3 regions of the Kocuria sp. ChxB genome follow, and region 2 is predicted to be linked to each of the others. Evidence: riboswitches for the same ligand, from Rfam matches in the RefSeq annotation. Region 2 holds a riboswitch; each other region holds the start of a gene.
What was found. Region 2 has a riboswitch for thiamine pyrophosphate ahead of thiO (glycine oxidase ThiO). Riboswitches for the same ligand answer to the same signal wherever they lie in the genome.
Positions count from the first base shown of each region.

Region 1: another riboswitch for thiamine pyrophosphate. It lies ahead of thiC (phosphomethylpyrimidine synthase ThiC); the one in region 2 lies ahead of thiO (glycine oxidase ThiO).
Region 3: another riboswitch for thiamine pyrophosphate. It lies ahead of P8S73_RS06535 (3-oxoacyl-ACP reductase); the one in region 2 lies ahead of thiO (glycine oxidase ThiO).

Region 1 covers NZ_CP121123.1:875,249-877,446, forward strand. Annotated here, with positions in the region: gene thiC (phosphomethylpyrimidine synthase ThiC) at 1-1,031, opposite strand, end outside; TPP riboswitch at 1,127-1,238, opposite strand; gene P8S73_RS03785 (hypothetical protein) at 1,438-2,198, shown strand, end outside.
Region 2 covers NZ_CP121123.1:1,205,800-1,207,997, reverse strand. Annotated here, with positions in the region: gene thiS (sulfur carrier protein ThiS) at 1-162, opposite strand, end outside; gene thiO (glycine oxidase ThiO) at 159-1,430, opposite strand; TPP riboswitch at 1,421-1,543, opposite strand; gene thiE (thiamine phosphate synthase) at 1,676-2,198, shown strand, end outside.
Region 3 covers NZ_CP121123.1:1,481,385-1,483,582, forward strand. Annotated here, with positions in the region: gene P8S73_RS06530 (hypothetical protein) at 115-336, shown strand; TPP riboswitch at 861-994, shown strand; gene P8S73_RS06535 (3-oxoacyl-ACP reductase) at 1,040-1,804, shown strand; gene P8S73_RS06540 (LLM class flavin-dependent oxidoreductase) at 1,806-2,198, shown strand, end outside.

The DNA of each region.
Region 1 (2,198 bases), 330 kb from region 2:
GCGATGGAGCCGGGGCGCAGGCCGTCGCCCAGGGAGAACGCGACGTCGTACTGCGCGAAGATCTCGCACAGCTCGTCGAAGTGCGTGTAGAGGAAGTTCTCCCGGTGGTGCGCCAGGCACCAGCCGGCCATGATCGACCCGCCGCGCGAGACGATCCCGGTGACGCGCTCGGCGGTCAGCGGCACGTAGCGCAGCAGCACGCCCGCGTGGACCGTCATGTAGTCCACGCCCTGCTCGCACTGCTCGATCACGGTGTCCCGGTAGATCTCCCACGTGAGCGCGTTGGCGTCCCCGTCCACCTTCTCGAGCGCCTGGTAGATGGGCACGGTGCCGATGGGTATCGGGGAGTTGCGCAGGATCCACTCGCGCGTGGTGTGGATGTCGTTGCCCGTGGAGAGGTCCATGAGCGTGTCCGCGCCCCACTTGGCGGCCCACTCCAGCTTGGCCACCTCCTCGCTGATGGAGCTGGTCACCGCCGAGTTGCCGATGTTCGCGTTCACCTTCACCAGGAACTTCCGCCCGATGACCATGGGCTCGGACTCCGGGTGGTTCACGTTCAGCGGGATCACCGCGCGCCCGGCGGCCACCTCCTGGCGCACCAGTTCCACGTCGCACTGCTCCCGCAGCGCCACGAAACGCATCTCCGGGGTCACGACGCCGCGGCGCGCGTAGTGCATCTGGGTCACGCACCTGCCGGGCCGGGCCCGCCGGGGCTCCGGCTTCCTCCCCCGCCACTGCTGGGACGGTACACCGCGGCGCACGGCGCTGCGGCCGTCGTCCTCGAGCTTGAGGCCGCGGGCCTCGTAGACCTCGGTGTCGTCCCGCTCCTCGATCCACGGCGCCCGCCAGGGCTCCAGCCCCTCCTCCGGGACGCTGCCCGGGCCCATCGTGCGGTACACCTGCAGCGGGTGGTTGGGTGTGCCGTCCGGGGCGTCCAGCTGGTGGATCTCCGTGACGGGCACCTGGATGCCGTGCTCCGTGTCCTCCAGCCACGCCAGGCGGTGGGACTCGTGCTGCTCGGTCTGCTGGATGGTCTTGTCCCCGGGGGCGTCCTGTAGGCCGTTCTCCGTGGAGGTCTCGGACGTCGCAGAGGTCTCGGGGGCAGATGTGCTGGGGGTGTGCGAAGGCAAGGCCGTTCCTCACTTCCTACGCCGGTACGAGCCGGTTCAGGTTCGACGGTCCCGGGCAGCACTGGCCCGATCTCAGCCCCCGCGTCTGGGGCTCCCGTGTGGACGGTCACATGTCTAGCACACATCCGGCGGTGAGAGGGCGACCCCGCAGCATTCCCTTGGCTGGCCTCTTGCCGCCGTGATCGCGGCCCGTCCACGGCGCCGCCACGCCCGTGGCAGTATCGTGGCGCGCGAGGCGGGTCGTGCGGTCCTGATCGCGCCGTCCTGCCCGTGCCTCAGCATCCCCCTGACCAAAGGCTTGTCCCCCATGGCCCTGACCGTCCGCAAGAAGCGCTTCATCGGGCGCATGATCGGGCACGCCACCAACCCGGTGCGGGTGCACTGGCGGACCTGGCGCCGTCAGGAGCAGCGTCACACCATCGGTGGCGTGGAGATCGTGCTGCCACCGGAGCACAATCTCCCCTACTACCAGCGCCGGGATCCCACGTACGACGCGTACGCCATCGACCTGCTCGCCCGGCTCGCGGCCGGGAACCGGCACGTCGCGGTCATCGACGTGGGGGCGAACGTGGGAGACACCGCGGCCGCCGTCCTCGCTTCGGACCCACGGAGCTCGGTGATCAGCGTCGAAGGTGATCCAATGTTCCTCGGCTACCTGGCCCGCAACCTGGCTGCGCACGCCGAGCGCGCCACCGTGGTGGAGGGGTTCGTGGGACCGGTGGGCACGCGGGTGTCCTTCAGCCGCGCCGGCTCCACGGGCGGGTTCCAGCCGGAGGAGGGCGCCGGCGGGCACGCCGTCGAGGACTGGGTCTCCCCCGCATCGCTGCTGGCCATGCCCGCCCCCGAGGACCTGGTGGTGTGGAAGAGCGACATCGACGGCTTCGACATCCACGTGTTGGTGCACCACTGGGACGCCATCGACTCCCGCTGCGACGTCCTGTGGTTCGAGTACGACTCACCGCGCACCCTGGGTGACCGCGCCGACGACGAGCGCCTGATCCGGGCCCTGGCTGCGAGCGGTCGCACGCTTCTCGTCCACGACAACCTGGGCCGCCGCATGGTGCAGCT
Region 2 (2,198 bases):
CCCCTCTCCAACTTCCACAGGGGAGCCGTTGATGCTCGCGGTGCCCGGACCGGCGTGGTGCCGCGGTGCGGGGGGCTCGCCAGTGGCGGGCACCGGTCCTCCGGTGTCCGGGGAACCGGGCTCGGCGCCGGCCTCTGGTGTGTGCGGTGCAGGGGCGCTCATGCGAGTCCTCCCGAGAAGTCGGTGGTGTCGTGCAGGTCGTGGTTCGGGCGGGAGTGCCGCCCCGGATCCGTGGCGGCGAGAAACTCCACGTCCCGCTGGTGGTCCACGGCGGGGTCCAGGATCCCGGTCACGAGTTCCGCCGCGAGGCGGGAGGCCACCGGGGTCAGCAGGATGCCGTGGCGGAAGTGCCCGGTGCTGATCACCAGCCCGGCCACGGAGGTGGTCCCGAGGTAGGGAAGGTCGTCCGGGGTGCCCGGGCGGGCCCGGGCCATCATCTCCAGGACGTCGCAGTCGTCGATCGCGGGAACCACCGCGCGGGCGTCCCGCAGGAGCTGGTGGACGCCTCCGGCCAGCACCGACTCCCGGCCGTCCTCGCGGTTGGTGGCACCGACCACCAGGGTGCGGTCCACGCGCGGGACCATGTAGACCGGGCGGCCCATGACCTGGGCGCGCACCGTGCGGGTCAGCAGGTGCTCCTCACCGGGTCCCAGCACGGAGTCGGGGACGCGCAGCCGCAGGATGTCACCGAACACGGGTCGCAGCCGCAGCTCCAGGTCCTCGGGCAGCCCGCCCATCGTGTTGGCCGTGAGCCCCGAGGCCACCACCACCGCGTCCGCGGGGATCCGCTCGCCGTTGTCCAGGAGCGCACCCTCCACCCTGCGGGGGCCCTTGCGGGGGACCTGCACCGACTCCACCCGGTGGGTCAGCCAGGTGACCGGGCCGGCATCCGCGGCGCCCTCGAGCGTCTCGGCGTGCGGTGCGTTGAGGGCCTCGACCATGGCGGCGGCCAGCATCCGCGGGTCCACCTGACGGTCGGAGACGATGCGCACGGCACCCCCGAGCCTGGGGGCGAGCGCGGGTTCCATGGAGCGGGCCTCGCGCGTGGAGATCTCCTCCACGTCCATGCCCGAGGCGATCTGGTGGGAGGCGAGGTCGGAGAGGGACCGGGCGCCCGCGGCGTCGGCGGCGACCACCAGCGTCTCCTCGGTGCGGTATCCCGTGCCGAGTCCCGTGGCCGCGGCCACGCGCTCCACAAAGCCGGGGTACTCCTCGGCGGACGCGCGCATCAGGGGGTAGAGCCGCTCCTGGCCGTACTGGGTCTCCGCGACGGGCGCCAGCATCCCCGCGGCGGCGCGTGTGGCGCCCCACGCGGGCTGGGGATCGGCCACGGTGACGGCGGCCCCGCGGCGTCGCAGTTCGAGCGCTGTGGCCAGGCCGATCAGACCGGCCCCGGCCACCACCACGTGGGCGGGTGTGTTCTCGGGCATCTCTTCCTCCCTCCGGCGGCATGATCCGCATCAGGTGACCGGTCGGCGGCTCACGCCCTCTCAGCCCGCTGCGGTGGTCCGTGCGGACGGGTGCGGGCTCCCGTGGAGCTCGTCGGACGGCGCGGTGGGTGGCGGCCGGACGACGCGGCCAGTCTAGTCCTCCCCGTGGCCCCCGTCCCCGGGGAATTCGCGGGGAGCAGATCGCTCGCCGCGCGCCCAGTGCCGGTTCGTGCCACTATGGCGGCATGGCACACATCGAGGACCAGGGACGACGACGCCGCGAGAAGCTGCGGGACGCACGGCTCTACGTGTGCGTGACCGCACGACGGGAACGCGGTGACCTGCGGGAGTTCCTGCACGCCGCGTACGAGGGTGGGACGGACATCATCCAGCTGCGGGACAAGACGCTTGAGGCGGCCGCGGAGATCGAGGCCATCGAGGTGCTCGCGGAGGTCGCCCGTGAGCACGGCAAGCTCTTCGCGGTGAACGACCGCGCGGACGTGGCCCTGCTGACCGGCGCGGACGTGTTCCACGTGGGCCAGGGGGATCTCACCACGCAGCAGGCCCGCACGGTGCTGGGCCCTGACGTGGTGCTCGGCCGCTCGTGCCACTCGCCCGCCCAGGTGGACGCCGCGCTCGCGGATCCCGGGCTCGACTACTTCTGCACCGGACCGGTCTGGGAGACCCCCACCAAACCGGGACGGGCCGCGGTGGGCCTGGAGCTGCCCCGCTACGCCGCGGAGCACGCCGGGGACACGCCGTTCTTCG
Region 3 (2,198 bases), 280 kb from region 2:
AAGCTATCAACCAGATTTCCGACTACCGCGCACTACCCGCGTTCCAGATGTGAGGTGAATCGTTGGCAAAACTGCGCGCCTGACATGAGAGGCCACCCTGCCTACGGTGGGGGCATGCTGAAACGGAAATCGGTGGGCTTGCTGATCCAGGGGTCCGCGATGGTGGCCCTCTTCGTGATCACCGTCATTGGAGCGCGGGAATCGTGGCTGCTCATGACCCTAGAACTGCTTTTTGCCGTCATCTTCTTCACCAAGGCGGTGCAAGCACGGCGTGCAGAAGTCGAGGCGGAGCGCCGTCGAGCGGCGCGCCGCCCCGCGAGCAACGGCCTGACCTGACCGAGCCGCCACCGGCAGGACCGGCTATTAAGGATTGCGGCGCGGCTGTGGCTTGGAAACACGAGCCAACATCAGGCTGATTCCCCACAGGAACAGGACCAGCAGCGGTACGAGAGTCATCATGGACGGCTCGTCCACGACTATCACGCCGCCCACGTTCTCCCAGGTGCACGTGTGGCCCAGTGGCACCCAGCTCCACCCCGGCTCACCGTAGATCGAGCTTCCGTCGCCCAGTTCGCAGGACAGAGATCCGGAGTGCACGAGTCGCTCCGCCACGAGCCCTCCGATCCAGGCGAGCATCGCTGCGAGCCACAGCACCCATCCGACGTTGCTTGCCCGTGAAGCGGCTGTTCGGTGTGACATTCACCCGTCTCCGTTCTGGCTGCTGTGCCCCACCGCCGAGCGCCGAGCGCACTGTCGGTAATTTGGTCCCGCCACTTTCTTACCAGGGTTCCCTGCGACTTCGTCCTTCCCGGTCAATCCACCCACTTGATCCTCGTCAGACTTCCCTGGCTACACTGACCACCAGTGACACGGGGTGCCGCCACCCTCCCTCCCAGCCCCACCGGGCGGACGGACGGGGCACCGCAGCGGCTGAGATGACACCCGTCGAACCTGTCCAGTTAGTACTGGCGAAGGGATGTCACGGTCGCACCGCGCAGGTGGCGCACCGCTTTCTTCGCCGTGAGCCACAGGAGTGAGCATGTGGATCGAGAACACCATCGTCCTGGTCACCGGCGGAGCCCGCGGGCTCGGGGAGCACCTCAGCCGGGCGTTCGCGCGCGAGGGTGCGCGCGTCGTCGTGAACTACCACTCCAGCGAGGAGCGGGCCCGTGCGCTGGTCAGCGAACTCGGGGAGGACAGGGCACTCGCGATTCAGGCGGACGTGACCGACGCCCAGCAGGTGCAGGACATGGTCACCCAGGCCAGGGAGCACTTCGGCGCGCCGGTCACGGTGGCGGTGAACAACGCCCTGGTGGACTTCAGCTTCAACGGGGACGCCCGCCCCACCCTGGAGAATCTGACCGCCGAGAACCTCACCCAGCAGTTCCAGGGCGCCGTGGTGGGCGCCCTCAACGTGATGCAGGCGGTCACCCCGGGCATGGCGGAGGCGGGCGAGGGGCGCATCATCAACATCGGCACCAACCTCTTCCAGAACCCCGTGGTCCCCTACCACGACTACACCGCCGCGAAGGCCGCCCTGCTCTCCCTCACCCGCACCGCCGCCAAGGACCTCGGCCCGCAGGGCATCACCGTGAACATGATCTCCGGCGGCCTGCTGCGCACCACGGACGCGAGCGCCGCCACCCCGGACGAGGTCTTCGACTTCATTGCCGCCGGCACTCCCCTGGGCCGTGTGACCACCCCGGAGGAGTTCGCGGACACCGCCCTGTTCTTCGCCTCGGACTGGTCCCGCGGGGTCACCGGCCAGAACCTGGTGGTCGACGGCGGGCTGGTGATGGACTGACATGGCCCGCCGCCTCCACCTCAACGCGTTCCTCTACGGCGCCGGCCACCACCAGGCCGCGTGGCGCGCGCCCAACTCCTCGGTGCACCGCCTCACGAACATCAGCTACTACGAGGAGCTCGCGCAGACCGCCGAGCGCGGCCTGTTCGACGCCGTGTTCTTCGCGGACGGCCACAGCGTGGGCGACGTGTCCGGCGGACCCCACTGGTCCCTGGAACCGCTGACCGCCCTGTCCGCGATGGCGCGCGCCACCGAGCGCATCGGCCTGGTGTGCATAGTGTCCTCCACGTTCTTCACGCCGTTCCACGCGGCCCGGATGCTCGCGTCCCTGGACCACATCTCGGGCGGCCGGGCGGGCTGGAACGTGGTGACCTCCATGTGGGACGACGAGGCC